DNA from 3 places in the Erwinia sp. E602 genome. Region 3 is predicted to be linked to each of the others. Evidence: predicted binding sites of a transcription regulator. Region 3 holds the regulator's gene; each other region holds the start of a gene.
What was found. The regulator Fur, encoded in region 3, represses iron uptake genes when iron is present. The targets are predictions, from matches to a motif close to ATAATAATGAGAACNACTATCAA.
Positions count from the first base shown of each region.

Region 1: the regulator Fur is predicted to act here: its motif matches at 2,986-3,008, upstream of GKQ23_RS15655 (TonB-dependent siderophore receptor).
Region 2: the regulator Fur is predicted to act here: its motif matches at 6,428-6,450, upstream of GKQ23_RS11790 (TonB-dependent receptor domain-containing protein).

Region 1 is NZ_CP046582.1:3,074,593-3,085,180, reverse strand. It holds gene GKQ23_RS15670 (efflux transporter outer membrane subunit) at 1-43, shown strand, start outside; gene fhuD (Fe(3+)-hydroxamate ABC transporter substrate-binding protein FhuD) at 52-945, shown strand; gene fhuB (Fe(3+)-hydroxamate ABC transporter permease FhuB) at 942-2,885, shown strand; gene GKQ23_RS15655 (TonB-dependent siderophore receptor) at 3,031-5,241, shown strand; gene GKQ23_RS15650 (bifunctional diguanylate cyclase/phosphodiesterase) at 5,449-7,452, opposite strand; gene GKQ23_RS15645 (hypothetical protein) at 8,184-8,351, shown strand; gene GKQ23_RS15640 (phospholipase D family protein) at 8,590-9,990, shown strand; gene mdoC (glucans biosynthesis protein MdoC) at 10,143-10,588, opposite strand, start outside.
Region 2 is NZ_CP046582.1:2,278,086-2,288,673, reverse strand. It holds gene GKQ23_RS11815 (MFS transporter) at 1-151, opposite strand, end outside; gene dgoD (galactonate dehydratase) at 381-1,529, opposite strand; gene GKQ23_RS11805 (2-dehydro-3-deoxy-6-phosphogalactonate aldolase) at 1,526-2,143, opposite strand; gene GKQ23_RS11800 (2-dehydro-3-deoxygalactonokinase) at 2,127-3,008, opposite strand; gene GKQ23_RS11795 (FadR/GntR family transcriptional regulator) at 3,005-3,703, opposite strand; gene GKQ23_RS11790 (TonB-dependent receptor domain-containing protein) at 3,920-6,316, opposite strand; gene GKQ23_RS11785 (GNAT family N-acetyltransferase) at 6,572-7,051, opposite strand; gene GKQ23_RS11780 (LLM class flavin-dependent oxidoreductase) at 7,357-8,697, opposite strand; gene GKQ23_RS11775 (bifunctional nitrate reductase/sulfite reductase flavoprotein subunit alpha) at 8,799-10,588, opposite strand, start outside.
Region 3 is NZ_CP046582.1:3,473,890-3,484,477, forward strand. It holds gene GKQ23_RS17445 (YbfA family protein) at 6-212, opposite strand; gene kdpE (two-component system response regulator KdpE) at 611-1,291, shown strand; gene pgm (phosphoglucomutase (alpha-D-glucose-1,6-bisphosphate-dependent)) at 1,347-2,987, opposite strand; gene seqA (replication initiation negative regulator SeqA) at 3,012-3,560, opposite strand; gene ybfF (esterase) at 3,825-4,589, shown strand; gene ybfE (LexA regulated protein) at 4,740-5,021, shown strand; gene fldA (flavodoxin FldA) at 5,167-5,697, shown strand; gene fur (ferric iron uptake transcriptional regulator) at 6,089-6,532, shown strand; gene GKQ23_RS17485 (hypothetical protein) at 6,594-6,791, opposite strand; gene mtr (tryptophan permease) at 6,812-8,059, opposite strand; gene glnS (glutamine--tRNA ligase) at 8,475-10,142, opposite strand; gene nagE (PTS N-acetyl glucosamine transporter subunit IIABC) at 10,389-10,588, opposite strand, start outside.

The sequences.
Region 1 (10,588 bases), 400 kb from region 3:
GGTCGATCTCTACCGCGCGCTGGGCGGTGGCTGGCAGCCGTGATTGATTGGATGAACAACGCCGTTGCCTGCCCCTCCCGCCGTCGCCTGCTGAAGCTGCTGGCCTGTACACCGCTGCTGAACTGCCGTTCACTGCTCGCCACCCCGATCGCTGCTGGCCGTATTGTGGCGCTGGAGTGGCGGCCGGTGGAGCTGCTGCTGGCGCTGGGGGTCATGCCGCTGGCGGTAGCCGATCTGCCCAACTATCGCCGCTGGGTGGTGGAGCCTGAACTTGCTGCGACGGTGCAGGATGTCGGCCTGCGCAGTGAGCCCAGTCTTGAACTGTTGCAGCGACTCAAGCCATCGCTGATCCTGCTCTCCAGCGGCTTCGGCCCCAACGCCGCGCGCATTGCGCCGCTGGCCCCACAGTGGGTCAGCCAGTTCAGCCGCGCGCCGCACGGGCCGTTAGCCACGACCGAACAGGATCTGCGTGCACTGGGCGGGCTGCTGGGACGTGAAGCGGCCGCCGAAACCTGGCTCGACGGCATGTCGCACCGGTTCGCTGAAGCCGCGCAGCGTCTGCACCGCTTTCGTGAGGAACCCCTGCTGCTGTTCAGCTTTCTCGACAGCCGCCGGGTGATGGTGTTTGGGCGCGGCAGCCTGTTTGCCGATGTGCTGGCGCGGCTGGGGCTGGTCAGCGCCTGGCAGGGGGAAACCAACGCCTGGGGCAGCGCCATTATCGGTATCGAGCGGCTGGCACAGGTCGAAGGGGTGAGAGCGCTCTGTTTCCTGCACGGCGACGACGATCCGATGCGCGAGATCGCCCGGGCGCAGCTGTGGCGCAGTATCCCATTCGTGCGTGAGAACAAACTGCACCTGCTGCCGGCGGTGTGGTTTTTTGGCGCTAACTACTCTGCGCTGCGTTTCAGTCAGCTGCTGACGCTGACGCTGGAGGAGGCAGCATGAGCCGTTCACTGCTGCTGTTGCTGCCGGCACTGGCGCTCATCCTGCTGTTCATCAACGGCCAGCAGCAGCTGGATCACCTGCTGTGGTGGCAGGCGCTGACCGCGCCGGACGAACATGACGTGCGGCAGATGCTGTTTCACTTCAGCCTGCTGCCGCGGACCGTGCTGGCGCTGCTGGTCGGTGCCGGGCTGGGCGTAGCCGGCACGCTGTTCCAGCAAATTCTGCGTAATCCGCTGGCGGAGCCCTCGACCCTCGGCGTGGCCGCCGGTGCGCAGCTGGGCCTGACGCTGATGACGCTGTACGCTGCCGGCTGGGGAGAGGGCGGCCAGCAGCTGGGCGCGCTGGCCGGTGGCCTGCTGGCCGGCGGGCTGGTGCTGAGCATCGCCTGGGGGCGGCAGCTGTCGCCGGTGACGCTAATCCTTGCCGGGCTGGTTTTTGGCCTGTACGGCGGCGCGGTCAAAAGCCTGCTGGCGCTGTTTAACCACGATCGGCTGCAGAATCTGTTTATCTGGAGCAGCGGCATGCTTAATCAGTATGACTGGAGCGCGGTACAGTTTCTCTGGCCGCGCATGCTGCTGGCAGGGGGGCTGATTGCGCTGATGATCCGTCCGCTGGCGCTGCTGGGCCTGGACGATGGCGTGGTGCGTAACCTGGGGATGCGGCTGGCGCTGGTGCGCGTTACCGGGCTGCTGCTGGCGGTGGCGCTCAGCGCGATGACCGTGGCCAGCGTCGGAGTGATCGGGTTTATCGGGCTGTTTGCGCCGATCCTCACCCGGCTGCTGGGCGTGCGCCGGCTGGCTTCGCGGTTGATCGGCGCCGCTCTGCTCGGGGCGCTGCTGCTGCTGCTCAGCGATCAGGCGGTGATACTGCTGACCCGACTGTGGCGCGAGCTGCCTACCGGTGCGGTGACCGCCCTGCTCGGCGCGCCGCTGATGCTGTGGTTGCTGCCGCGGCTGCGTCATGCGCGGGTGGCGCAGGCGGACGCCACGCTCGCCGTGCGCCGCGAGCGGCATCTGAACGCGCGCGGCCTGCTGCTGCTGGCCGCAGGTTTGCTGCTGCTGGTGCTGCTGGCTCTGTTCAGCGGCGACGGCGGCCGCTGGCTGATGCCCGACCCGTCACTGCTGCAGTGGCGCTGGCCGCGGGTGCTGGCGGCAGCGGTAGCCGGGGCGATGCTGGCCGCCGCCGGTATGCTGGTGCAGCGGATGACCGGTAATCCGATGGCCAGCCCGGAGGTGCTCGGCGTCAGCTCCGGCGCCGCCTGCGCCATCGTACTGCTGATGTTTCTGGTGCCGGGGGATATCAGCGTCTGGCTGCTGCCCGCCGGCGCGAGCGGGGCGGGGCTGACCCTCGCGCTGATGGTGGTGCTTGCCAGCCGCGGCGGGCTCTCTGCCACCCGCCTGCTGCTGGTGGGCATCGCCCTCAGTACGGTGTACGGTACGCTGCTGACGCTGTTTCTGGCCAGCGGTGACCCGCGCAGCGGCGAAGTACTCAGCTGGCTGGCCGGTTCGACATACCGGGTCACCGGCGGCCAGGCGCTGTCGGTGGCCGGGCTGGCGCTGGTGCTGCTGGCGGCGATCCCGCTGCTGCGGCGCTGGCTGACCATTCTGCCGCTCGGCGCTGACACCGCGTTAAGTACCGGCGTGCCGCTGCTGAAGTCACGGCTGCTGATCCTGTTGCTGGCCGCCGCGCTGATCGCCGCCGCCACGCTGATGATTGGTCCACTGAGCTTTGTCGGTCTGATGGCCCCGCATCTGGCACGCCTGCTGGGCTATCACCGGGCGCTGTCGCAGCTGTGCGTGGCGATCCTGCTCGGCAGCGCCATCATGCTGCTGGCCGACTGGCTGGGCAGGGTGGTGATTTTCCCCTATCAGATTCCGGCCGGATTACTGGCAACCTTTATTGGTGCCCCCTGCTTTATCTGGTTGTTACGGCAGCGATAATTGCTCAGTGGCTGCCGCAGTCCGCGTGACGGGCGGCCCGTCACTTAATTCGTGGCGCGTATTTCAGCTTGCATTTTCAGGAATGATTCGGATAATCGCAATCCCAATAATAAGCATTATCATTCCAGAACAAGCAGGATGGCCCATGCACGCATCTCTCCCCACCTCCGCCCGGTTCAAACTGAGCCTGCTGGCGCTGACCATCAGCGCAGCGACGCTTCCGGCTGCTGCCGCTGGCGGACTGACAACCTCCGCCAGCGACGATAAAGGCCCTGAGCAGACGCTGACCGTAGTGGCCACCCCCGCGGCGCAGTTTACGCCGGGCGGCGATCGGCTGGTACCGGCCTATCTGGACGGGCAGGTCGCTAACGGTGGCCGTATGGGCATGCTGGGTGAGCAGGATGCGCGCAACGTGCCGTTTAACGTGGTCAGCTACACCGCGAAGCTGATTCAGGATCAGCAGGCGAAATCGATTAAGGATGTGGTAGCGAACGATGCCTCGATCCAGAACGTGCAGGGTTACGGCAACTTCGCCGAGACCTACCGCATCCGCGGTTTCGACCTGGCGGGCGACGATATGACCTTTGGTGGCCTCTCGGGCGTGATGCCGCGTCAGGTGGTGTCCACCCAGATGGTTGAACGGGTGGAGGTGTTTAAAGGCGCTAACGCGCTGATGAACGGCGGCGCCGCTTCCGGCGTAGGCGGCATGATCAACCTGGAGCCAAAGCACGCTGAAGAGGTGCCGTTGACCCGCGTTGGCGTTGATTACACCAGCAAAAATCAGATCGGCGGCAGCCTGGACGCCGGCCGCCGCTTTGGCGACGACAACCAGTGGGGCGTACGCGTTAACCTGCTGGACCGTGAGGGCGATTCAGCGATTGATAATGAGAAGCGCCGCACCACGCTGGCTTCGCTGGGGCTGGACTACCGTGGAGATAAGCTGCGTACCTCGCTGGATATGGGCTACCAGAAGCAGGCCTATCACGGCGGCCGTCTTGGGGTGAACGTCAGCGGCGTTGATTTTATCCCGGAAGTGCCGAAAGCCACCAGCAACTACAGCCAGAACTGGGTTTACAGTAACCTGGAGAGCGAGTTTGGTATGGCGCGCGCCGAGTATGACGTGGCGCAGGAGTGGACCCTGTACGGTGCGGTAGGTGGTCAGCATTCACACGAGTACGGCGCTTACGGTACGCCGAAGCTGAGCAACGCCAGCGGTGATGCAAAAATCAGTCGTATGGATACCAATAAAGAGATCGACGCATTCAGCGGTCAGTTTGGCCTGCGTGGACAGTTAGCCACCGGCCCGGTGAATCACAGCATCAATCTGGGTTACTCCGCCACCACAAAACGTGAAAAAACGGCCTACGGTATGGATCTTAGCGGCGGCAACGCCACCAATATCTATAATCCGGGCAGCGTGGCCGAACCGGTTATGAACTACTTTGGCGGCGATCTCGACGATCCGCGCCCGACCAGCCGCGTGCGCAGCCAGGGGATCCTGCTGTCCGACACGTTGGGCATGCTGGATGACAAGGTACTGTTAACCGTTGGAGCCCGTCATCAGAAGGTAGTGGTACGCAACTATGCCTACGGCACCGCGGCGGAAAAAGTGAACGAACGCTTTACGCAAACCCGCTGGACGCCGGCGTACGGTATCGTGGTTAAGCCGTGGGAAGCGGTCTCACTCTACGCTAACCATATTGAATCGCTGGCCCCGGGGGAGTCTGCACCGTCCACGGCCTCAAACTCGGGGACGGTTTCCGGCATCTCACTGGCGAAGCAGAATGAAGTTGGCGTAAAGGTGGATACCGGCCGGGTAGGCGGATCGCTGGCGCTGTTTGAGATCAAAAAGCCGAAGGGGCTGACCGATCCGACCACCTCTTATTTCTCCCTCAACGGCGAACAACGCAACCGCGGCGTTGAACTGAACGTTTTCGGCGAGCCGGTGCTCGGCCTGCGCCTGAACGGCAGCGCCACCTGGCTGGATGCAACCATGACCAAAACGCAGAACGGTACCAATGACGGCAAAAAAGCCGTTGGCGTGGCCGGCTTCACCAGCGTGCTGGGCGCGGAGTATGATATCAAGCCGGTCGAGGGGCTGACCGCCACCGCGCGTCTGACCCACTCAGGTTCGCAGTACGCAGACCCGGCCAACAGCAAGAAACTGGATGCGTACACCACGCTGGATCTCGGTGCGCGTTACCGTATGAAGGTACAGGAGAACGATCTGGTCTGGCGTCTTGGCGTGGATAACGTCACCAACAAGCGCTACTGGTCAGGTGTGGAAACTTACGGCACCTACATCTATCAGGGTGCGCCTCGTCAGCTGAAACTGTCGATGTCTTACGATTTCTGACGGGCAGGGTTGCTGCCGCTACTTTCTCCCTGGTGCCCCGTGGTGCCAGGGAGGACCAGGGCGCGTCCGCTTCCATTTCCTCAGCTCACCGGGCGGTGTAAACCGTTACCCGGCACAGCCTGTTACCCTTACCCGGCTCAGCGATCTTCCTCAGTATCTGCCTGGCGCTCTGGCTGGCGCGATCGCCGTTTGCGTCACGGGTAACGCTCACATAAACAAACTCTGCACCTGATCCACCGGCAGCGATCGTGAAAACAGCCAGCCCTGAAAACGGTGGCAGCCAAGCTGGCACAGGGTGTCAAACTGCGCCCGGTTCTCTACGCCTTCGGCAACAATATTAATATCCAGCGCCTGACACATGGCGATAATCGCCCGGATGGTTTGCAGCTGCTGGGCGTTGCTGTTCATCTCCATCACCAGCGAGCGGTCAATCTTCACCTCATCGATCCCCAGACGGCGCAGCCCGGTCAGCGAGGCCATGCCGCTGCCGAAGTTATCCAGCGCAATCCCGAGCTGCATATCGCGCAGCGCCAGCAGCTTGCGCTGCACGTCGTCGATATCGGTTAGCGCGGTTTCCAGAATTTCAAAACTCAGCCGCTGCGGCACGATGCCGCTGCGGCTGACGATGCGTTCCGCCTGGGCGATAAAGTCGCTGCGCCGCAGGTGGCGAGGGCTGATATTGACCGAGACGTGTACCTGGTCCATGCCACGCAGCGACTGCCATGCCTTCAGCTGACGACAGGTCTGCTCCAGCACCCACTCGCTGATATTGAGGATCAGCCCGCTGTTTTCGGCTACCGGGATAAAGGTCGCGGGCGGCACCAGTTCACCGTCCGGCGTACGCCAGCGCAGCAGCGCTTCCAGACCGAGGGGGATCCCCGCCGGCGAAAACTGCGGCTGGTACTCGAGGAATAACTCGTCGTTGCTCAGCGCGCGGCGCAGGCCGCTCTCGATGCTGTCCCGCTGGCGCTGTTCAGCATGCAGGCGCGACGACCAGAACATCCACTTGCGCTGGTTACGCTTGGAGTAGTACTGCGCCATATCGGCTTTGTGCATCATCTCCGCGATTGGCGTGGTGTCGTCACGGTACAGGTAGATGCCAATGCTGCTGCTGATGTTGACGTGGCGTTCGGCGATCGTCGCATCCTGCTCCAGGCTGTGCAAAAGACGGTCGGCCAGCAGGATCAACTTTTCACGCGCGGGTGCGTGACTTTCGCCAAGGTTGGTCACCAGCACGGCAAACTCGTCGCCGCCAAGCCGGGCGATGGTGTCATGGCTGCGCAGGGTGGCACGCAGGCGCTGGGCGGTCAGCTTGAGCAGTTCATCACCGGCGCTGTGGCCGAGGCTGTCATTAACCTCTTTAAAGCGGTTGAGGTCGAGGTAGAGCAGGGCGGAAAACTGGCCGTTGTTAGCGTGCGTCCGCGCGGCTTCGACCTTATCGTAAAAGCGCGCGCGGTTGTCTAACTGGGTCAGCGGATCCTGCCAGGCCAGCTGTAACATCGCGCTTTCCCGGCGTTTTTTTTCGGTAATATCTTTGGCTTTACCCAGCATCTCCACCACCTGCCCCTGGCCGTCGTGACGCACCGCCTTACCGTGGCTCTGCACCCAGCGCTGGCCTGCGGCGGTCAGCACGCGGTACTCGCAGTGAAACTGCGAGGTCTGCCCGCTGAGGTGCGCGGAAAAATGCTGTTTTACCGACGCAATATCGTCAGGATGCAGCGTGGCGAACATCGCATCCTGATGGTGAGTCAGCTTGCCGTCGCTAAAACCAAACAGCGGGTTCCAGTCGCTGTTGTGTGAAATCATGCCGCTGGTGATATCCCACATCCAGAAGCCCTCTTCCGCCAGCTCCAGCGTCTTCTCCAGACGCCAGCGGGAGAGCCGCGCGTCCTGCTGTGCGACCACTTCGGTGGTGATGTCGCTGGCGATCAGCAGGGTATCACCGGCGTGAGGGGGAGCGTTCAGATTCACCACTCGGGTGCGCAGATAGCAGGGCTGTCGTGGGGAAGAGAGATCGCATTGCGGATCGTCCGCCAGCAGGGCATCGCGCAGCTTTCCGCTACTCAGCAGTTGCTGATAAAGCACTTCACCCGCCGGGTTAGCAAAGGTCAGCGCCAGAATGTTATCGACAATAAAAATCGCCTGGCTGCTCTGCTCAATAATCTGTTCAAAAATGAATAAACTCTCTTCAGGAAGGCGATGTCGATACATAATAAACCTGGTAGCGCTGCAAGAATCAGGGCGAAGCTGTCACGTTAGCGCCAGTATTATCAAGCCATTTCAGGCCTGAGTCCACGTCATCTGGCGAAAAACGCGGCGAAAACAGGCGTAATGACGCTGGTCGGCGCGTGACGTTAAGCGTGCGTAATCAGGCATTTTATCCGATACGACTCAGAGACTTGCATTAATTTATATAAACTGTTTCACAGCGCAAAGATCAGGAGGATGGCTAAACCTGCTGCGGGGGGCATTAAAAAAGGAATATCTTATTCCTGAATCAGCGGGTATAAGTCAATTTAATGCATTAATCTTTTTCACCGCTGTGTTATGATTATTCGCATCAGACAGAGTGGTGTTGCAGGCTGACGCTGCTATTTTATCTGGGTTCTGCGCTGATTTTACGTAAGCAATTCTTTATTTTGTTGCCCTGTCCGGACGGCGAATTTTGAATTTTATCTGACTGTATGAAATGGACGTCATTTAAATTTTACTGGTACCCGGGTGGGGTTTTTGCCAGTACGCTGTGGCTGAACATGAAAAAGAGTTCTGAATTAAAACCGGAAAGAGAGCCCCGGATCCCGCTGGATGATGCGCAGTTTGCCATTGTGGTACTTGCAGTCACCTCCCTAACCCTTATAATCTTCGTCCTGACTATTACATTGTGGCTGTCATAACCCCCGGCAACGGGCCGCTGCAATGCCGATACCACGGAGGGAGGCGTAATGGATTCCAGAGAAGACAAACTGCTGGCGCTGATTGGCCTGCTGGCCGCCGGGCTGATCACCGTGACGGTGCTGTTCACGCTCACCTGGCTTTCTGACGTTCGTACCCCCCCTGAACAGAAAATCGACGTTAAAACCTGCCAACTGTCTGATAACTCATCGCTCTGATCCTGAGCTATTCTGTATTGCCCGATCTCTGCGGCTGTGACGCCGCGCCCCTCCTGCTTTCAGTTAACTTCCGCCAGCGGCCGACGCCCGTGCTACGCTGATTGAGTCCTCCGTGCGCCGATCCTGCGGCGGGGGAGAGCAACGTGACCCGAAGACTTGTAAAGGAACAGTGATGAGCGACGTTGGCCCTGAGTCAATTGTGCGGCCCGGAGAGGCGCCGCGATTACAGCGGGCGATCATGCCGCTGGTGGCGGCGCATCCGCTGCACAGCGGGATCTATCCGCTGGCGGAAGGTCTGGATGCTTTTGCTGCCCGTTACCTGCTGATCGCCATGGCGCAGCAGACGCTCGATATTCAGTATTACATCTGGCAGAACGATATGTCCGGGCGGCTGCTGTTCAGCGCGCTGCTGGAGGCGGCGCAGCGTGGGGTAAAAGTGCGCCTGCTGCTGGATGACAACAATACCCAGGGGCTGGATGAGACGCTGAGCGAACTTAACCGCCATGAAAATATTGAGATCCGGCTGTTTAACCCGTTTTCTTTCCGCCTGCTGCGTGCGCTGGGCTATCTGACCGATTTCGCCCGGCTTAACCGACGGATGCACAACAAGAGTTTTACCGTCGACGGTGAAGCGACCATCGTCGGCGGACGCAATATCGGTGACGAATATTTTGGCGCGGGTGACGCGCCGCTGTTCTCCGATCTCGACGTGCTGGCCGTGGGGCCGGTGGTCAGCGACGTCTCGCGGGACTTCGGCCGCTACTGGCAGTGCCAGGCCGTGGCACCGCTGGCGTCGGTGATTGAAGAGGCGGCGGCAGACGCGCCCTCGGCGGTGTCACTGCCGGAGGCCTGGCGCGACAGCGAAAAGGTGCAGCGCTACCTGAGCCGCCTGCACAGTTCGACATTCGTCAGCGAGCTGGAGCAGCGCAGCCTGCCGTTTATCTGGGCGCATACCCGTCTGCTCAGCGACGATCCGCGTAAAGGGCTGGGGCGGGCAAAAACCAGCAGCCTGCTGCCGCAGCGGCTGCTCGAGGTGATCGGCCAGCCGCAGCAGCAGTTCGATATTATCTCAGCCTACTTCGTGCCGACCCGCTCCGGCGTGGCCCAGCTGCTGGCGCTGGTGCGCAAAGGGGTGAAGATCGCCATTCTCACCAACTCGCTGGCGGCCAACGACGTCTCGGTGGTGCACGCGGGGTACGCTAAGTGGCGAAAGAAACTGCTGCGTCATGGCATCACCCTCTATGAGCTGAAACCACAGGGTAACGCCCAGGATGCGCCGCACGACCGCGGGCTGACCGGTAACTCCGGCTCCAGCCTGCACGCCAAAACCTTCTCGGTGGACAATAAAACGGTGTTTATCGGCTCGTTTAACTTTGATCCGCGTTCTGCGGTGCTTAACACCGAGATGGGGCTGGTGATTGAGAGCGAGAGCCTCGCTTCCACCCTGCACCAGCGCTTTATCGATAACCTGCGCGAGCGGGCATGGACGCTGCGGCTGGATAAGTGGGGGCGGGTCAACTGGGTTGAGTATCCGGGCGAGGCGCGTGAACAGGTGCACAGGCACGAACCGCGCACCCGCCTGATGCAGCGGCTGCTGGTCAGGCTGGTGTGGCGTTTACCGATCGAGTGGCTGCTGTAACCGCAACGGCAGGGGGCATACTCACCCGTTGCCAGGCTGTCAGACCAGCAGGGGCAGCCAGTCGCGGGCCGCTCAACCTGGATGCCAGTGCAGTCCGCACTGGCACGATCGTCTGCGCCGGCAGCGTGAGTCAGGCAGCGGCTGACGGCCCGCTAGCTGCGCGCTTTGGCACCCTGCGGTTTACCGGAAAACAGGAAGCGCAGCAGCGGAATACGCAGGTGGATCTCATACAGCAGGAAGGCGGCGCCAAACACCATCACCAGCCCCAGCAGGAAGCCCAGCGTACTGCTGCCAATGGCCGGCACGACAAACACGCCGTACAGGATGGTCAGCGGGTGGTGGACCAGGTAGATAAACAGTGAGGCGTTAACCAGATAGGTGACCCGCGGTGAGTGTGAATTAAGCAGGCGGTAGCCCAGTGAGAACACCACGTTGACCATCCACAGCCCCATCAGCATCGCGCACAGCGCATCCAGTTCGTACAGCCAGCCGTCACCTTTATTCCAGGAAATGTTGGCCACATAGGCGGCGAACGCCAGCGCCGAGCCGATAAAGGTCCAGGGGTTGGGCTTCACAAACAGCGCCTTAATCGCCGGAT
Region 2 (10,588 bases), 1.2 Mb from region 3:
CCTTGCTGATGCCAAACTCCTCCTGAATGTGCGCGGAGGCCACGGCAAGATTGGCGCGATCGACGTAGCAGATCACCACGGTAATAAAAATCATCAGCAGCGTTAAATAACGCCTGCGGGTTGGTCTGGCGTTAACCTGAGAAAGTTCCATAGAGGGTACCTGTTATATTTAAGGTGCCGGGTTGCGCACCGGGTAGAGGTTGTGTTGAAAACGGCATGGCCCACCCTGCCGCGCTAAATATGCGCCGTGGGTTATTATTGTGCCATGCCGGATGCGTGCAGAAGCGGTCGTGCGGCCTGACTGAGGCGCAGCCGATCCCGTCCCTGTTTTATTAACAGGCTGTTTTAATCTGTTTTCACTGTTTATTCAGTAACGGCAATTACCACTCGGCGACGGAGCCGTCCGGCAGACGCCACAGCGGATTCCGCCAGTCCGGTGCCTGTTTGCTGCGTTCAGTCACCAGTTCCTCATTAATTTCCACCCCGAGGCCGGGCTTCTGCAACGGATGGAAATGGCCGTCATCCATTTTGAAATCATCTTTATTCAGCACGTAATCCAGCAGTTCGGCCCCTTTGTTGTAGTGGATACCCATGCTCTGCTCCTGGAATACCGCATTGCGCGAGACAAAGTCGACGTGCAGGCAGGCGGCCAGCGCAATCGGCCCCAGCGGGCAGTGCGGAGCCAGCGCCACGTCATAGGCTTCCGCCATTGCGGCGATTTTATAGCACTCGGTAATCCCACCGGCGTGCGACAGGTCCGGCTGCAGAATCGCCAGGCCACCGGCCTGCAGCACGCGTTTAAATTCAAAGCGGTCAAACATCCTTTCACCGGCGGCAATCGGAATATGCGTTTGCGCCGCCAGCTTCGGATAATATTCCGCCTGTTCGGCCAGTACCGGCTCTTCAATAAACAGCGGGCGATACGGCTCCAGCTCTTTAATTAATACTTTTGCCATTGGTGCGCTGACGCGGCCGTGGAAATCCAGGCCAAATTCAATCTGATTACCGAAGGCTTCACGGATCTGCGCTACGGTATTCACCGCAGCGTCAATTTTCTGTGAACTGTCAATAATGCCCATCTCTTCGCAGCCGTTAAGCTTAAAAGTATCGACGCCGATCGCCCGCAGCTTATTAATACCGTCGATCACCTCGGCCGGACGGTCACCGCCTACCCAGCTGTAGGCTTTCATTTTGTCGCGCACCAGACCGCCCAGCAGCTGCCACACCGGCACCCCCAGCACTTTGCCTTTAATATCCCACAGCGCCTGGTCGATACCGGCAATGGCGCTCATCAGGATCGGGCCGCCGCGGTAGAAGCCGCCGCGATACATCACCTGCCACAGATCGTTAATGCGGGCCGGGTCCTGGCCAATCAGGTACTCCGACAGCTCGTGCACCGCCGCTTCGACGCTGCGCGCGCGCCCTTCGATTACCGGCTCGCCCCAGCCGACCACGCCTGCATCGGTCTCAATCTTCAGAAACATCCAGCGCGGTGCCAGGCGGTAAGTGGTCAGTTTGGTTATTTTCATCGTAACGCTTCCTTATATGCGGCAACAAATGCGAGTGCCTGGTCAACGGTGCGCGCCAGCGGCTGCCCGGCACGGTAGAGATCGCTGCCCAGCCCGGCGCCGATGCACCCTGCCGCCAGCCACTGATGCAGGTTCTGCGGGGTGACGCCGCCGACGGCGAACACCGGCACCTCCGGCGGCAGAACCGCCTTCAGGGCTTTGATATAGTCCGGGCCAAACGCCGCGGAGGGAAAAATTTTCAGCGACTGTGCGCCGGCCTGCAGCGCGGTGAAAGCTTCAGTTGCGGTGGCACAGCCTGCGGCCACCGTCATGCCGCAGGCGACCGTCCGGCGGATCACCGCCGCGTCGGTGTTTGGCGTCACCACCAGCCGGCTGCCGATGGCGGCCAGCCGATCCACCTGGTCGGGCTGCAGCACGGTACCGGCCCCGATCAGCGCGCGATCGCCAAATTCGCGGACCGCGGCGGCAATGCTCTGTTCCCACTGCGGCGAATTAAGCGGGATCTCGATGGCATCAAAGCCCGCGTCGATCAGCGCGGCGATATGCGCCTGCGCCTCCTGCGGGCGGATGCCGCGTAAAATAGCGATTAGCGGCAGCTCAGTTTGCCAGCGCATGGGCAATGCTCCTTATTCCGTGCCGGAAGGCGACGTCGCCGTCCAGCGGGTTAACGGTCAGATCGATAAAGCGCAGCGCCTGCTGATAGCGCAGCGACAAGGCGCTGCCGGCGATCAGCGTCAGCGGCTGCGCCGGGGTAACGGCCCACTGATCCGCCAGGGTCGCCACTTCGTGGCCGATCAGCAGCCCGGACAGAAACTCGCTGATGGTGTCCGGCGCGCGGCGGCCCAGCACGTGTGCCGCCCGGACTTCAAACAGCCGTGAGAGGATCGAGCGATCCTCGCTGCCGATCTGCAGGCCTGCGGCAAACGCCGCGGCGTCCTCACGCTGTGCGGGCAGCCCGGCACCGACCAGCGACTGGCTGAGCAGCAGGTGGTGCAGTTCGCCGGTCATCACTGTGCGAAACGTCTCCACCCGGTCGCCCTCCGCCCTCACCCACTTGGCGTGGGTGCCGGGCATGACATAGAGGTCGGCGGCGGCCAGCGCCACGGCACCGAGCAGCTGGGTCTCTTCACCGCGCATCACGTTAAGGTTGTCGGGCTGCTCGACGCTCAGCCCCGGTACGATCCACGCCCGGTTCTCAACCCGGGTCAGGCGGGAGGCAATCTCGCCCAGCCGCAGCGGACAGGCCAGATACGGCACCGGCAGCCAGCCGGCATTGCTGCCGACCATACCGGCCATCACCACCGGCACCTCGCTGACAGGCCAGCCAGCGGTCACCTGGTCAAACACGTCGGCGGGGGTACGGCCGTTTAAGCGGGTGACGCCGGCCTCCGAGCGGCGCTGATCAACGCAGCGATCCTGCTGATAGTGCCAGGCGCGCAGGTTGGTCGAACCCCAGTCAATCGCAATATAGCTGCTCACATAACGTCCTTAAGTCGCGCCGTTGAACTGGCAATCATCGATTTGGCCGCCTGCTCGGCGGCGTCGGCATCCTGGTGGCGGATGGCGTCAAACAGCGCTTTGTGTTCGGCCAGCGTGCGCGGCATGTTGCCCTCATCCGGCATAAAGGTGCGGGTAAACACCGCCTGCTGCAGCTGGCCAATCGCCACGTTAAGCTGCTGCAACACCGGATTATGCACCGAGGCCATCACCGCTTCGTGATAGCGGATATCGGCCTGGTTAAAGGCGTCGCGATCTTCGCGGTGCGCCACCATATCGCCGTAGGCCTGCTCGATGGCGGCGAGATCCGCCGAGGTGGCGCGCTCCGCCGACCAGCGGGCAACCTGCGGCTCAACCAGCACGCGTACCTCATTCATCGCTGCGATCAGCCGCGGATCGTAGTCGCTGGAGAGCGACCACTGCAGCACGTCGCTGTCGAGATAGTTCCACTGGTTGCGCGGGGTGACGAACGCGCCGCGGTAGCGCTTCATCTCAATCAGCCGTTTCGCCATCAGCGAGCGAAACACCTCGCGAATAATGTTGCGCGAGGTGGTGAACTGTTCACACAGGTCCGCCTCGGACGGCAGCGGCGCGCCGGGCAGGTATTTGCCGGTGACGATCTCCTCACCCAGCGTCAGGATGATGCGTTCCGTTTTACTCAGACTCTCTTGCGTCATAGTTTTCAGTCCGTTAGTGGCGATGAGTCGGCAGCGTAGCGCGGAGAACCGGCGCTGCACAGATCTCAGCGGCCTGAGGCGCGGTGCGGGAGTGATTGTAGTACCATCTGCGTTAGTTGTACTACAATCCAGATCACAAAAAATACAACCCACCTCTCAGGAATAAAAAAAGATCGCCGAAGCGATCTTTTAAGGGAGGCAAAATGTCGGCCGGGGTCAGAAGTCGACGTTAACCCCCAGCTGCACGCTGCGGCCCGGCTGCACGGCCAGCGCCTGGTCAGCGACGTCACGTGGGGTGTCGCCGGTCAGGTCGCGGCTGCTCAGGTAGTCGCGGTATTTACGGTCGGTCAGGTTGTAGACGCCGCCGTTAACGCGGACGTTTTTCGCCACCTGCACCCACGCGGTCATATCCACCGTGCCGTAGCCCGGCACCCGCTGATAACCGGCGGTGGCGTCGGTAATCGGCGCGCCGTTGTTGAGGTAGCCTTCACGGTTGGTCGTTTCCGCCTTCTTGCCTTTCACAAAGGTGGCCATCACTTCCGCACCATAGCGCTGCGACGGATCGTTCCACGCCAGGCCAACGGTGGCCTTCATCGGTGCCACGCTGTCGAGATCGACGTAGCGGTCGCCGTTGTAAGAGGACTTCGCCTGCCCTTTGCTGTAGCCCAGAGAGAAGCTGCTGCTCAGGCCTTCCACCGCGTTAAACCAGGTGCCGTAGTTAACCTTAGCGCCAATCTGACCGCCCCAGATATAGGCCTTATCGCGGTTCTCGGTCTGATAGATGGTGGCGATGTTGGCCGGCAGGTTGGTGAACTTGTCCGGCGCGCCGGCGCGGGTGTAACGGGTGGTGGCGATAAAGTTCTTATAGGTGTTGTAGAACAGCGCACCGTTAATCGCCACGCCTTCGGTCGCCTGGCCTTTGATGCCCCACTCAACGTTGTTGCTGGTTTCGGTGTCCAGGTCGGTGTTGCCAATCAGCGCATACTGACGGTTGCCCGGCACGTAGTTGGAACCGAGGTTCCACGAGCCGTACAGCTGGGTGGCGTTCGGGAACTGCGCGCCACGGCGGTACTCAACGTAAGTCATCAGCGCTGGCGTGATGTCATAGTTGAAGCTGATTGACGGCAGTACCTGGGTGTCGCTGTTGGCTTTACCGTACAGCTTCTCGGCGTCCGCCGGGGTCAGCACTGCGGTACCCTCAGCCATGCTCGCCAGATTTTGCGGTTTGGTTTTCTGATGCTGCACGCGCACGCCCGGCACCACGGCAAAGCCGTGACCGTCAAGATCGAAGTTAATGCTGTCCTTCACAAAGCCACCCAGAACAACGGTGCGGCTGTCGCTCTGCGGACGCGTGGTGGCGGCGCTGTTGGCGGCCGGCGTCGGCGACTCGCTGAACGGGCGCTCGGTGTCGGACAGACGGGCGTTAAGGCCGGCCAGCAGATCGTGACGGCCCAGCGTTTTGCTCAGCTGCCCCTCATAGCCCCAGGTCTCAACGTTGTAATCGGAGTAGACGCGCTGCATGCGCAGCGGGCTGGAGTCGGCCACCGGCAGCAGCGTGTTGTCGTGCGCCTGGGTGTTCTGATAGTCAATTTTGTTGCTCAGGCTGTCGATCCAGGCGTTGGCCGGCGTCCACTCGTCCTTCAGGTTCAGACCCCAGCGGCGGCTGTTGCTCTGCTGGTTGGCGTCGCCCTCGATCAGCGTTCCGGCGTTATTCCAGCTGTCATAGCGGGTGTGGTTAACCTTGCTGTAGAAGTCACCGCCCAGCGTCAGCTTGTGCTCGTCGTTTGGCTGCCAGATACCGGAGGCCAGCAGCGCGTCGGAGTGCCAGTTGGCCGGGAAGGCCGCCAGCTCGTCGCTGTTATTGCGGGTCTGCTGGCCGTCACGGCGGCTGTAAGCGATCAGGCCGCGCAGGATCTCGTCGCCGGCGGCGGCGGTAACGCCGTTCTGCCAGCTGCGGCTGGCGGAGTCATAACCGCTCTGGTAGCCGAAGTAGGTCTGTTTGCCCGGTGTCAGATAGTCATCGGCCGATTTCGGTACGAAGGAGACGGTGCCGCCCAGCGCGGTGGTGGTGCGCTGGGTCTGGGTAGCCCCGGATTCAATATCAACGCGGCCGTAGAGGTAAGGATCGATGTAGTCGCGGCCGATACCGAAGGTGTTCAGGCCGGCGCGGCCGACGTAAGGGCGGCCGGTGGCGTCAGGCAGCGGTACGCCGTCGACGTCGATCGCCACGCGGTTGCCTTCCAGGCCGCGGATGTTGTAGCCGGTGTAGCCGCCGCGATCAAAGCCGCTTTTGCCGCTGCTGGAGCCGCCGCTACTGCCCACCGCGCCGATCAGCGGCTGGTAACGCATGATGGAACCGAAGTCGTTGCCGCCGCGCTGGCGCAGTTCATCGGCAGAGACGCTCACCTCGCTGCCGGCGACGTGCTTAACGGCCGGTGCGGTAACGGTGATCTGCGCTTCGTCACTCTTCGACGTGGAGGCGGTGTTGCTACTGGTGCTGGCGGCAACGGCATTGTCTGCCTGCGCGGCATACGCAGCGCTGGCGGCGGTGGTGACGATCGCCATAACAATTGACGTGTGCAGCAATCCCTTGCGGGATGAAAAGTTGAGCATGCGAAATACCTTGATTTAATTATTGGTATTCGCCCACATTTGCTTTGATTAACAGGTGCATAAGCCCACATTTACTGCGGGAAACTAACATTTTATATTTTGCGATATCATATACAGACGAGAATGATTATCAATCCATTGATACAAAATATTACATTTAAGCAGTGAACTTTTGCGCTGGTCAGCCGTTGCGCGAAGGGGAAAAGCGAGGCAATAGCGGAGGATGGCGCGGCGATGCGCCACCCTCGGAGGGGATCAACCGGCGGCAAAATCGCGCAGCACCTGCCCTTCCATACGGTAACGCACCCACTCATCCTGCGGGGCGGCACCGATGCTCAGATAGAAGTCGATCGCCGGCTGGTTCCAGTCCAGCACGCTCCACTCCAGTCGACCGCAGCCGCGCTCTACGGCCAGCTGCGCGATGTGGCGCAGCAGGGTTTTCCCCGCCTTCTGGCCGCGAAAACGCGGGCTGACGTAGAGATCTTCCAGATAAATACCGTTCCTGCCAAGCCAGGTGGAGTAGCTGGTGAAGAACACGGCGTAACCAGCCGCTTCCCCGCCAATTTCACAGATTAGCGCTTCCGACTTGCTGTCGGCGGCAAACAGCGAGGTCTCAATATCGTGCTGGCTGGCGACCACTTCATGCAGCGCTTTTTCGTAGTCGGCCAGCTCGGCGATCATTGCCAGAATCAGCCCGGCATCGTCACGGGTGGCACGGCGGATAACGGTATTCATAGTAACTCCCTGGGGTAACGGTATTTCAGGCGGGCAGCATAGCGGCTGAGAGGGTTGGAATGAAGAGGAATCTGAGCTAATACATCAGAGTGGGCACATCAGGCCGCGTGTGGCGAGCCTGGACGGGCAGGAAGGTGGGCATCAGCGTCAGCTGTATGACGGCAACAGCGCCCGGCAACGTGAAAACGCTGTCGGGCGCTGATTGGGCGGGCCGGGCGGCGCTGCACTCCCCTCGGGAGAGGCAGCATTCGCCCCCCTCTGGCAACACCGCTTAATTCTGCTGAGGTCACTGCAGGCAGGCGGCGTTACTCTGCTGAGGTCAGTGCCGCCTGACGGTTTTCAGCATAGCGGTTAGCGCGCTTCGGCAGGCCAAGGCGGCCGCGCAGCGTGCGGGTGGTGTCGTCAATCTGCCAGTAGCCGCGCGCGGCGAGGATCGGCAGTACGTAGCGGGTGATGTCCTCCAGCGCTTCGTTAAGCACCGGCCCGGCGATGATAAACCCGCTGGCACCGCCCTGCTCCGTCCAGCGAATAAAGGCGTCGGCCACCTGCTCCGCCGTGCCGAAGAACTCGCCCTTCGGCACCGTGGTGCGGTAGGCGACTTCGCGCAGGGTGAGGTTTTCATCGCGCGCCAGCTTCTTAATCTGATCGGTGGTGGAGCGGAAATTGTTCTCGCCGAGACTGCCCAGCTCCGGGAACGGCGCGTCCGGGTCATACTGGCTGAAGTCGTGATGGTCAAAGAAGCGGCCGAGGTAGCTGAGCGCGTCGTCAAGCGACAGCAGCGACAGCAGATAGCGGTACTTCTCTTCGGCCTCGGCCTCGGTGCGGCCGACGATCGGGCTGATGCCGGGGAAGATCCCCGACGCGGCGCGGCCGTGCTGCTCTGCGGCCTGCTGCAGTTTCTGTGCGTACAGCGTCGCTTCTTCCAGCGTACGCGCGTTGGTGAACACCGCATCGGCGGTTTTCGCCGCCAGCGCAATGCCGGTATCCGAGGCGCCGGCCTGGAACACCACCGGCTGCCCCTGGGCGGAACGCTGGATATTCAGCGGGCCGGCCACCGAGAAGTAATCGCCTTTGTGATTCAGCGCGTGCAGCTTCGCCGCGTCAAAGAACACGCCGCTCTCTTTGTTGCGCACGAAGGCGTCATCTTCCCACGAGTCCCACAGCCCCTGCACCACCTGGATATACTCCTCGGCGATCTGGTAGCGTTCGGCGTGCTGCGGGTGGGTTTTACCAAAGTTACGCCCGGAGCCTTCCAGCGGTGAGGTCACCACGTTCCAGCCCGCGCGGCCGCCGCTCAGCAGATCCAGCGAGGCCAGCTGACGCGCCACGGTGAAGGGATCGCTGTAGGAGGTGGAGATGGTGCCGGCCAGGCCAATGCGCGAGGTGATCGCCGTCAGCGAGGAGAGCAGCGCAATCGGCTCAAAGCGGTTCAGGAAGTGCGGCAGCGATTTTTCGTTGATGTGCAGGCCGTCGGCTACAAACAGAAAATCGAAACCGGCAGCTTCGGCGTCTTTCGCCAGCTGCTGGTTCCAGGCAATATTGACGCTGGCGTCCGCCGCCGCGCGATGGTGGCGCCAGGAGTTCATATACCCACCGGCTCCCTGTAACATTAACCCCAGTTTAATCCGGCGTTTGGTCTGGCTCATTGGCTAACTCCCTGATCCTGATAGCGGTAACTGGCTCCAGATTTTCATAAAAACGCCGGGAAATTAAATATCAATATCGGCAATCTATTGCCGGTTTGCGGCTAATACACATCACGCAGGTAGCGTTTCTCCTGCGCCAGCTGCTGCAGCCAGCCGGCGGCCTGCTGTGCATTCATCCCACCGTGCTGGCAGGCGATATCACGCAGTGCCGTCTCAACGTCTTTCGCCATGCGGCTGGCGTCGCCACACAGATACAGTCGTGCGCCCTCCTGCAGCCAGCGCCACAGGTTATCCCCCTCTTCACGCAGCCGGTCCTGCACGTAGATTTTTTGCGGCTGGTCGCGGGAGAACGCGAGGCTCAGCCGGGTCAGCAGCCCGCTGTCGCGCATCGGCTCCAGCTCCTCGCGGTAGTAAAACTCGCTCTGCTGATGCTGCTCGCCGAAGAACAGCCAGTTTTTGCCGCTGTCGCCGCGCAGGCGGCGGTGATGCAGAAAACCGCGAAACGGCGCAATGCCGGTACCGGGGCCGATCATCACCAGCGGCGCGTCGCCCGCTTCCGGCAGCAGGAAGTGACGCGTCGGCTGAACAAAGACCGCCACCGCGTCGCCAGGTGCCAGATCGGCCAGCCACGCCGAAGCCACGCCCTTGCGCTGGCCGTAGCGCACCGTGGCGACGGTCAGCTGGATCTCGCCCGGATGCGCCAGCGGGCTGGAGGCGATCGAGTAAAAGCGCGGCTGCAGCCGCTTCAGGCAGGCCAGCAATGTTGTCGCCTCCCCCCGCCAGCTGAATTCGGCCAGCACGTCGGCCAGCTGGCGCCCCCACAGCCAGCTTTTCAGCGCCTCGCCCTGCGCCAGCCGCTGTTGCAGCGCGCCGTTGCCCGACTGCCCGGCGATCAGGCTTAACGCCTCCCGCGACGGACGGGCGATCTCATAGTGGCGGCTCAATGCGTCACGCAGCGGCATCTCTCCCTGCTCCGCCACGCTGACCGCCTGTTCGCCGTCCAGCCCGGTCAGCGCCAGCAGTTCATCGACCAGCCGCGCACAGTTGCGCGGCCAGACCCCCAGCGCGTCGCCGGGCTGATAGCTCAGCGGCCCGAGACTTAGGCGGATCAGCCGCGTCTCCTTTGCTGATTCGGGCGCGCTGATGCGGGCGTTGTCCAGCAAGGTTGTCGGGTACGGCTGGCTTTTGCTGAAATGAGAAGCAGATGATAAGGCCGGATTTGATGCTGCTAGCGTGAATGCTGCGTGGACGGATGAAATACCGGATGATGCAGCTGCACCGGCTACCGCCGGGGCGGATGATACGCTGCTGACGGAGGGGGTATACACTGCCGGGATGTGAAGACTCAGCAGCGGCAGCAGCTGGTTAAACCAGGCGCTGGCGGGCTGCGCATAGTCGCTGTCGCACTCGCTTAGCGGCAGCAGCGGCGTGGCGGCCAGCTGCGTTAAGCGCGCATCCAGCTGGCGGCCGTGCTGGCAGAAACGATCGAAGCTGCTGTCGCCCAGCGCCAGCACCGCGTAACGCAGCCCGATGAGCGGTTCATCTTGCGCCTGCAGCCGCTGCCAGAACTGCTGACCGTTATCCGGCGCGTCGCCGTCGCCGAAGGTGCTGGTCAGCAGCAGCAGCGTTTCGCCGGCACGCAGACAGTCCGCCGGGGCCTGATCCATCTCGTGCAGCGCCACCGCAAGACCGCCGTCGCGCAGCTGCGCGCTAAAGCTCTCCGCCAGCCCGGCGGCGTTGCCGGTCTGCGAAGCGTAAAGCAGCGTAATGCCGGCGGCCGGTACAGCGTTGCTGGCCACGGACTGCGCGTCAGCAGCACCAGCACCGTTAGTGGTATTAACGGAATCTGCGGGGATGGCAATGCTGGCGACTCTATCTGTGACACTGTCAC
Region 3 (10,588 bases):
CAGGCTTAATAGAAATCGATGCCTGCCGCTTCTGCCTGGCTCAGCCAGACCGGCTGATCGCTGGTCTTCAGCCAGAAACGGTGCAGATAGCTGTAGAAACGCGCGCGGTCGGAGCGGAACAGCATCACCGGCAGCGCCAGCACGCCAATAAGCAGTGCGGCGCAGCGACGTACACAGACCCGCGTTGATGAATAGTGATGATAGTGACTCATACGTCCTCCGTTAAGGGAATTTAAGATTGATGGTTATCTGAGCAAAAGTGTATCGCGTCTGGTGTAATTTTACTACTGATCCGACCACTTTAACGTGTAAAGAACGGAATTTAACCGTTGTGGCCGTAATTTTGTTACACCAAGGTTAAATTTAAGTTTCGCATTTTCGACTCAAGACTGCCCCCCGCTGCAGCAACGGTCAGGTTCAGTGGTAACGCTGCTGTGCCGCGGTGCCTTTTGGTGAAAGCGGGCGTTAGATCGCGCCGATGGATTTTCAGGCGTGCAGACCTCATCTGCTGGCGACTACTGCCTGGCAACACAGACGCCATCCGCTCTTTTTGCTAGATTAAGCGCAATACGGGCGGTATATATCGCCTTTCAGCCTGTCGTGAGGTGCTGTGACCACTATCCTGATCGTCGAAGATGAAAAAGAGATCCGCCGCTTTTTACGCAAAGCGCTGGAGGGAGAAGGCTTCCACGTGGTGGATGCCGACACGCTGAGCCGCGGGCTGATTGAGGCCGCCACCCGTAAACCGGCGCTGGCGATCCTCGACCTGGGACTGCCGGACGGCGACGGCGGGGAATTTATTCGTGAGGTCCGCCAGTGGAGCAGCCTGCCGGTGATCGTGCTCTCCGCCCGCAGCGATGAGCAGGATAAGATCGCCGCGCTGGATGCCGGTGCCGATGATTTCCTGACCAAACCCTTCAGCGTCGGTGAACTGCTGGCCCGGGTGCGGGTGGCGCTGCGCCACCGCCCGGCAGGAGAAAACAGCGTAACGCCGGTGGTGACCTTCGCCGATATCACGGTGGATATTGCCGCACGCCGCGTGACCCGCGCCGGCAGCGAACTGCACCTGACCCCGATTGAGTTTCGTCTGCTGGTCAGCCTGCTGAACCATCCCGGCAAGGTGATGACCCAGCGCCAGCTGCTGGTGCAGGTCTGGGGACCAAACGCCGTTGAGCACAGCCACTACCTGCGCATCTATATGGGCCACCTGCGGCAAAAGCTGGAGCAGGATCCGGCGCGCCCCGCGCATCTGCTGACCGAAACCGGCGTTGGCTACCGGTTCCTGCCCTGATTCTGGCAAAAAAAAGGCAGCTCATCGCTGAGCTGCCTGTTCAGAGTGCCGACGATCAGGCGTTTTTCAGCACCGCACTGACGATCTCAACCGCTTCTTTCTCGATCTGCTCACGATGCTCAGCGCCGAGGAAACTTTCGCAGTAGATCTTATAGGCGTCTTCGGTACCGGACGGACGCGCGGCAAACCAGCCGTTTTCCGTCATCACCTTCAGACCACCGATCGAGGCACCGTTGCCCGGCGCGGCGGTCAGGCGGGCGGTGATCGGATCACCGGCCAGCGTCGCGGCGCTGACCATTTCCGGCGAGAGCTTAGACAGCGCGGCTTTCTGCGCGGACGTTGCCGGTGCCTGGATACGGTTATAGCTTGGTGCGCCGAAGCGGGCCGCCAGCTCATCGTAGTGCTGCTGTGGATTCTTACCGGTTACCGCAGTGATCTCTGCAGCCAGCAGGCACATGATGATGCCGTCTTTATCGGTGGACCACGGTGTGCCGTCGAAGCGCAGGAACGAGGCCCCCGCGCTCTCTTCACCGCCGAAACCGAAGCTGCCGTCGAACAGGCCATCAACAAACCATTTAAAGCCCACCGGCACTTCCACCAGCTTACGGCCAATGTCCGCCACCACCCGGTCAATCATCGCGCTGGAGACCAGCGTTTTGCCAACCGCTACCTCTTTGCCCCACTGCGGGCGATGCTGGAACAGGTACTGAATCGCTACCGCCAGGTAGTGGTTCGGGTTCATCAGGCCGGCCGGGGTCACAATGCCGTGACGGTCGTAATCCGGATCGTTGGCGAAGGCCAGATCGAACTTATCACGCAGCGCCAGCAGGCCGGCCATCGCCGACTCGGACGAGCAGTCCATGCGGATAATGCCGTCATGATCGAGGTGCATAAAGCGGAAAGTCTGGTCGACGGCATCGTTAACGATGGTCAGATCCAGATTGTAATGCTCCGCAATGCGCTGCCAGTAAGCGATACCGGAACCGCCAAGCGGGTCGACGCCGATCTTCAGGCCGGCCTTCTGAATCGCCGCGATATCAACGATCTGTGCCAGACCTTCAACGTACGGTTGGATCAGATCTTTCTCCTGCAGATGGCCGCTGGCCCACGCCTGATCGAGGCTGATGCGGCGCACCTCTTTCAGTCCGGCTTTGATCAGCGCGTTAGCCCTGTCTTCAACCACTTTGGTGACGTTGGTATCGGCCGGACCGCCGTTTGGCGGGTTGTACTTGATGCCGCCATCTTCCGGTGGGTTGTGCGACGGGGTAATTACAATGCCGTCGGCCTGCGCGGTCGCCGTTTTATTGTGTTCGAGAATCGCATTGGAGATGGCGGGCGTAGGCGTATAGCCGTTATCCAGCTGCACTATTACATCCACGCCGTTGGCCGTCAGCACTTCCAGTACCGAGATCAGCGCCGGTTCAGACAGCGCATGGGTATCTTTCCCCACATAGCACGGCCCCGTGATGCCATTTTTTTTACGCTCTTCGGCAATCGCCTGGGCAATCGCCAGGATATGCGTCTCGTTAAAGCTGTGACGCCCCGCGCTGCCGCGGTGGCCGGAAGTACCAAACTTCACCGCGTGCTCTGCATTGCCTGCTTCAGGCTGCAGCACATAATACTGTGAGGTTAATTGTGCAACGTTTATCAAATCGCTCTGCCGGGCGGGTTGTCCGGCACGGGGGTGTCTGGCCATTGGCGCTTCTCCCTGACGCTTCAGTTAGAGGGTTCCGCAAACTTTGTCGGTCAGTTCCGCAGGGAACTGCATGGACTGCATGATGTGTTCCACCATGCTGCGTTTGCGCTCGGTATTGGTATTGGTGATCACCCAGTACGGCGTGCCGGGAATGTGCTGCGGCTTGGTATGGGTGCCGTTCTGAACCAGGGTTTGCTGATTGCCGGCGAAATAGACGCGCGTGCGGCCGTGCAGCGACTCCGTTGCTGCGCCGAATGCCTGAGCATCCAGACCGTATAACGTCGACAGAATCAGCATAAAACGGTTTACCGCTTTCTTCTGCTCGGCGTACTCATCGGACAGCAGCAGTTCACGCACCGCGCGCACGCGATCCTGTGGCCGTGCCTCAGCGACAGCGACAGCAGGCTGAGTAGCGACGGCTGAAATCCGTGCCGGGGCAGCCGCCGCGGGGGCGCTCTGACCGGCGGTAAACTTCAGCATGCGGCGTAAAATGTCCGATGCGCTTTCACCAATATGCTGAGTGTGGCTGGCGATATAGCGGTACAGCTCTTCGTCGACTTCGATCGTTTTCATCTTTATCCAGTACGGTAATGGCTTGTATCAGAACACAATCAATGTAGCGGCTATTGCCAGCGCGGTGGCGGGAATGCCCATTTTTTGCCGTTCTAACATCAGGATTATAAAGTTAAATTCTGCCAGGGTGTAGCCACAACGCCACTTCGCGGTAAAACTCAGACTTTACCGCAAAAAATGCTCTTTGCAGTCTGTGCCGCACGCGACAGAAATTGTGGGATCCATGATACCCTAAGCCTTCCGTCCACCTGTAAGAACTTTGCCATGAATTTGAATGTCCGCCTGCAATCTGAACAATCCGCCAGCGGTGACTGCCCGCTGGTGCTGATCCACGGCCTGTTTGGCAGCCTGGATAATCTCGGGATCCTGGCACGTGAGCTGAAGAGCCACCGCCAGATCGTTCAGTTTGACGTACGCAACCACGGCCTGTCGCCGCGCGCCAGCGAGATGGACTATCGGCAGATGGCGCAGGATGTTCTCGATTCACTGGACGATCTGGGCATCGACCGTTTCAGCGCCATTGGCCACTCGATGGGCGGAAAAATCACCATGGCGCTGACCGCACTGGCACCTGAGCGGGTCGCAGAAATTGTGGTGATCGATATCGCGCCGGTGGCTTACCCGACCCGCCACCACGACGAGATCATTGCCGCGCTAAAGGCGGTGACTGCCGCTGGCATCACCTCGCGCACGGAAGCGGCTACCCTGATGCGGGAACGGCTGGCGGAAGAGGGCGTGATTCAGTTCCTGCTAAAATCGTTTCACAACGGTGAGTGGCGTTTTAACGTGCCGGCGATCGAAGCCTGCTACGGGCAAATTATCGGCTGGCAGCCGCAGCCAGCGTGGCCCCACCCGGCACTGTTTATTCGCGGTGAGCTGTCGCCGTATATCCGTGATGACTACCGGGGAGCCATCCTGGCGCAGTTCCCGCAGGCGCGGGCACACGTGGTGGCCGGGGCCGGTCACTGGGTGCATGCCGAGAAGCCTGATGCGGTTTTACGCACAATTCGTCGTTTTTTTGCGCTGTAAAAACAAATGCTTCAGCCGGGTTGTTAAATCATTGTCGTCATGAGTTTGCGTGGGGTATGATGGCGCGCAAAAATTTTGCCGCTGATGGTTTTTCAGGCGGCATGACGGCCCAATTCATCAGAACCCAGCCTTTTCAGTAATCACCGACCTATGGCAAAAGAAAACACGGACCGCACCACGATCGATCTGTTTGCAGACGAACGTCGCCCGGGACGACCGAAAACCAATCCGCTTACGCGTGATGAGCAACTGCGGATCAACAAACGCAACCAGCTCAAGCGCGACAAGGTTCGCGGACTTAAGCGCGTTGAGTTGAAAATGAACAGCGAGGCGGTTGACGCGCTGAATCAGCTGGCGGAAGCGCGCAATATGAGCCGCAGCGAGCTGATTGAAGAGATGCTGCTGGCTCAGTTACAGCACCTGCCATCCTGAGCCGCTGGCCGCAGTGCTACGCACAAAGCGACAAAACCAGCGGCATTTCGCATTTATCCGTTGAGTGCAGTCTGCTATTATTAGCGCTATATGCAAACCATTTTGCAGTCACCATACCATTAAGATTCAAGAGGTTATCAAACTCATGGCAATCGTAGGCATTTTCTTTGGCAGCGATACGGGCAATACGGAAAACATTGCAAAGATGATCCAGAAGCAACTGGGTAAAGACGTTGCAGAGGTTCGTGATATTGCCAAAAGCAGCAAAGAAGACCTGGAAGCCTTCGATATTCTGCTGCTGGGCATTCCGACCTGGTATTATGGTGAAGCCCAGTGTGACTGGGACGACTTCTTCCCGACGCTGGAAGAGGTTGATTTCAATGGTAAACTGGTTGCCCTGTTTGGCTGTGGCGATCAGGAAGACTACTCAGAGTACTTCTGTGACGCGATGGGTACCCTGCGCGACATTATCGAGCCAAACGGCGCGGTGCTGGTAGGCTTCTGGCCAACCGAAGGCTACCATTTTGAAGCCTCTAAAGGTCTCGCCGATGATAACCACTTCCTCGGCCTCGCCATTGATGAAGATCGCCAGCCTGAGCTGACCAACGATCGCGTTGAGAAGTGGGTAAAACAAATTTTTGATGAACTTCAGTTAAAAGAGATCATCGAAGCTTAAGCCAGTCGGCCGGAGTGAGGGCTGCCTCACACCCGGCCAGTGGTTTTTCCTATAGAAGTAATCGATAGATATTTGAAATTTTAACCACCAAAACTGTACAATAACCCCATCGGTTACCTGCTTTCTCCTCCCCCTGCCGCCTTGCTGTGACGATTGTCGCAATCAGCGCCTCAGGCAGAGGAAGGCCGAAATGTTAACGAATTAATTTTGGGTTCGGGCTACACCGGATGTCATGGTACAATCCCTTACATCCGGTAGTGGCTTACTTCCCCCTGACGGTTTTCATTTTAAAGTATCAGTTCTATACTGGGACGCATCTAACTTTAGCGTCAACCGATGTTCAGGGCTTTCAGCCTCTAAGTGACCAGCTAAGTAACAGGACAATATCCGCATGACTGACAACAACACCGCATTAAAGAAGGCCGGCCTGAAAGTCACGCTTCCACGACTGAAAATTCTGGAAGTGCTTCAGGAACCTGAGGGCCATCACGTCAGTGCGGAAGACTTGTATAAGCGCCTGATTGATATGGGCGAAGAGATTGGTCTGGCGACCGTATATCGCGTACTTAACCAGTTCGACGATGCGGGCATCGTGACCCGTCATAATTTCGAGGGCGGTAAATCTGTCTTCGAACTGACCCAGCAGCAGCATCATGACCACCTGATCTGCCTGGACTGCGGCAAAGTAATTGAGTTTAGTGATGAATCGATTGAAACCCGTCAGCGTGATATCGCCACGCGTCACGGTATCAAACTGAGCAACCATAGCCTGTACCTGTACGGCCATTGCGCTCTCGGCGACTGCCGCGAAGACGAAACTCTGCACGACAAGTAATCCCCCCTGTTGTAAAACCGGTGGCCTGCCACCGGTTCTCTTCCCTACTGCACATCTCCGATTACAGACTCTCAACCCGGCTGAACCGTTTTCCGCTGACGCTACGGATCTGCACGCTGCCGCTCACCGCCGGCGGATGCTGCGGCTGCCACAGCTGCCAGCTATTCCCGTTGCCGACACCCTGATGAAACATCACCACCGGTAATGCACCGTGGAGCTGCCGCCGATCGGCGCTGCTCAATGCCGCCAGATGCATCATCCCCGCAGATGAACGGGGTGTTAGCCGCTCCACACCGGCAGCCAGTTGCCGTAGGAGAGCAGCGAGACCACCACGTTAAGCGCGCCGAAGGCCAGCACCAGCGCAAGCGGAATGGCTCCGCCCCTTACCCGCCAGGCAGGCGTGGCAAAGCGCTGCCGCGCCTTCCAGGCCAGCAGGGCCGGAGTGATGACCGCCCAGATGGTGGCGGCCAGACCGGCGTAGCCGATCGCCACCAGGAAGCCGTCCGGCCACAGCATCGCCGCCGCCAGCGGCAGGCTGAAGGTCAGCAGTGCGGTTTTCAGCCGCCCGCCGTGCGTGCCATCGATGTTAAACCGATCGGCCAGGTAGTCAAAAAAGCCGAGGCTGACGCCGAGAAACGAACTGGCGACCGCGAAGTTGGAGAAGATATTCAGCAGCAGGTTGAGGTAAGGACTGTGCAGCACGCCGGACAGCGCCGCGACCAGCACATCAATATTGCCGCCCTGCGCGGCTATCGCACGGAAATCCTGGCGGGGAATGTTCCCCATGGTGCCGAGGATCCAGATAAAGTAGATCGCCAGCGCCAGCAGCGTGCCGTAAATCAGGCAGCGGCCGACGCGCTGAGCATGGTGGCCGTAGTAGCGGTTCAGCCCGGCAATGTTGCCATGATAGCCAAACGAGGCGAGGCAAAACGGCACCACCATCCACAGGTAAGGCAGATAGTGGCCGCCTTCAGCCGCGCTATCCAGCAGCGTGGCGGGCTGTACGTGCCACAGCAGGCCGCCAAAAATGGTCAGGAAAGTGACAAGCTTAGCCCCGAGAACAATCAGCGTCATGCGGCTGACCACGCCGGTGCCGAGCCAGATAAACAGCGCCACCAGCAGGGTAAACAGCAGCCCGGCGCTGCGCGCGGAGAGCGGGATATCCAGCAGCCCCAGCGTGCGCTGGATAATCGCTCCGCTGGCAGAGATATAGGCGTAGGTAAGAATGCCCAGCACGAAGGCCACCGACAGGCCGTTAATCTGGTTCCAGCCCCTGCCGAGTAAATCGCGGGTGATGGTGTCAAAGCTGGCCCCGGCCGGATAGTGCTGGCTGGCCTCCAGAAACAGCAGCCCGGAGAGCAGCATACACAACCAGCTCACCAGCAGCAGCGCGGTCGACCAGCTAAACCAGGCACCGGCCATCACCACCGGCAGTGAGAACATCCCGGCACCGATAATGGTGCCGCTAATGATCAGCGTGCCCCACAGCGTGGCGGGCAGCGGCGTGGCAGAAACGGGTGAAACCATAATAACTCCCTGATAAACAATCCGCGCCGTTGAAAGGCCTGACAACATCTGGCGCAACGACGCTAAAGCGGCACAGTCTACAGAGTTAAATACTCACGAACTAGTACACTAACCCACTAAGCTGCAAATGGCAGAGCTTCCGATCGGAAACTCTTATTTACAGAAACGTAAAGAGACAGACGGACGTACCACTGCGGCGGAGAGCAGGTGGAAAATCGAGGTGGCAGGTGGCAGGTGGCAGGTGGCAGGTGGCAGGTGGCAGACAGTCAGACAGTCAGACAGTCAGACAGTCAGACAGTCAGACAGTCAGACAGTCAGACAGTCAGACAGTCAGGCTATTCTGACGGCTGCGATCGCTAAGCAAAAAAAAGGAGCGATTGCTCGCTCCTTTTATCATTACCGCGTAAAAGCGACGTTATTCGCCGCTTTTCGCCCAGGTATCACGCAGGCCAACGGTGCGGTTAAACACCAACTGGCTGGCGCTGGAGTAAACGCTGTCGGCGCAGAAGTAGCCTTCACGCTCGAACTGATATGGCGCGGATGCCTCTGCCTGCTGCAGCCCCGGTTCGACAAAGCCGTTACGGATAATCAGCGAGTCCGGATTGATAGTGGTCAGGAAGTCGTCGGCGGCGGCCGGGTTAGGCACGCTGAACAGGCGATCGTACAGACGGAATTCTGCCGGCAGCGCATGCACCGCAGACACCCAGTGGATCACACCTTTAACCTTACGGCCATCGGCAGGATCTTTGCTCAGAGTATCCACATCACAGGTACAGAACAGGCAGGTGATATTGCCGTCTTCGTCTTTCGCCACGCGCTCCGCACGGATCACGTAGGCGTTGCGCAGACGCACCTCTTTCCCCAGCACCAGACGCTTGTACTGCTTATTCGCCTCTTCGCGGAAGTCGGCGCGGTCGATCCAGATCTCGCGGCTGAACGGCACGTCACGCGTGCCCATCTCCGGCTTGTTAGGATGATTTGGCATGACGATAGTTTCATCGTGATGCGCAGGCAGGTTCTCAATGACCACCTTAACCGGATCCAGCACCGCCATCGCGCGCGGAGCGTTTTCGTTCAGGTCGTCGCGGATGCAGGACTCCAGCGCGGCCATCTCGACGATATTGTCCTGTTTGGTCACGCCGATGCGGCGGCAGAACTCGCGGATCGACTCGGCGCTGTAGCCGCGGCGGCGCAGGCCGGAAACGGTCAGCATACGCGGGTCATCCCAGCCTTCCACCACCTTCTCGCTCACCAGCAGGCTCAGCTTGCGCTTGGACATGATGGCGTATTCGAGGTTCAGGCGTGAGAATTCGTACTGACGCGGATGCACCGGAATGGTGATGTTGTCCAGCACCCAGTCATACAGGCGGCGGTTGTCCTGGAACTCCAGCGTACAGAGCGAGTGGGTAATGCCCTCCAGCGCATCGGAGATGCAGTGGGTGAAGTCGTACATCGGGTAGATGCACCAGGCGTTGCCCGTCTGGTGATGTTCGGCAAACTTGATGCGGTACAGCACCGGGTCGCGCAGCACGATAAAGCTGGAGGCCATATCGATTTTGGCTCGCAGGCAGGCGGTACCTTCGGCGAAACCACCGCTGCGCATCTTCGCAAACAGCGCCAGGTTCTCTTCCACGCTGCGATCGCGGTACGGGCTGTTTTTACCCGGTGCGGTCAGGCTGCCACGGTATTCGCGGATCTGCTCAGGCGTGAGCTCATCCACGTAGGCGAGGCCTTTATTAATCAGTTCAACGGCGTAGTTATGCAGCTGTTCAAAATAGTCAGATGAGTAACGCACCTCACCGCTCCACGCAAAGCCCAGCCATTGCACGTCACGTTTGATCGACTCAACAAACTCCAGATCTTCTTTCACCGGGTTGGTATCGTCGAAACGCAGGTTGCACTGCCCCTGGTAATCTTGCGCGATACCAAAATTCAGGCAGATCGACTTGGCGTGACCGATGTGCAGGTAGCCGTTTGGCTCAGGCGGAAAGCGGGTCTGCACGCTGTGGTGCTTACCTGTCGCCAGATCTTCGTCGATGATCTGACGAATAAAGTTAGTTGGGCGGGCTTCAGCCTCACTCATCTCAATTTCCTCAGTTAATGCTTAGCATAAATCCACTATGAATTAACGGAGTATGATCCACAAAGCGAGCGGCTGAAACAACCGTTAGTTGCGGGAAACGGATAAAAAAGGGGCGCAGCGGCGTAAAGCGGGTAAAAATGAGGCGTAGCGGTGTATAAGGCCTGCAGACCGGCGGATTGCCGGGCTAAAAACGCAGATAAAAAAGGGCGGGATCGCTCCCGCCCTGCGCACTGATAATCGTTATGGTTAGCCGCGAATCTCGAGGATACGGGTCTCGCCTGCCACCACGCTGTCACCGGCCAGCAGCGTTACCGCACTGTACTCTTCACTATTGCTGACCACCACCGGGCTTACCATCGAGCGGGCGTTGGCCTCGAGCCAGACCAGGTCCATCTCCAATACCGGCTGACCGGCCGTCACCACGCTGCCCTCTTCCGCCAGGCGGG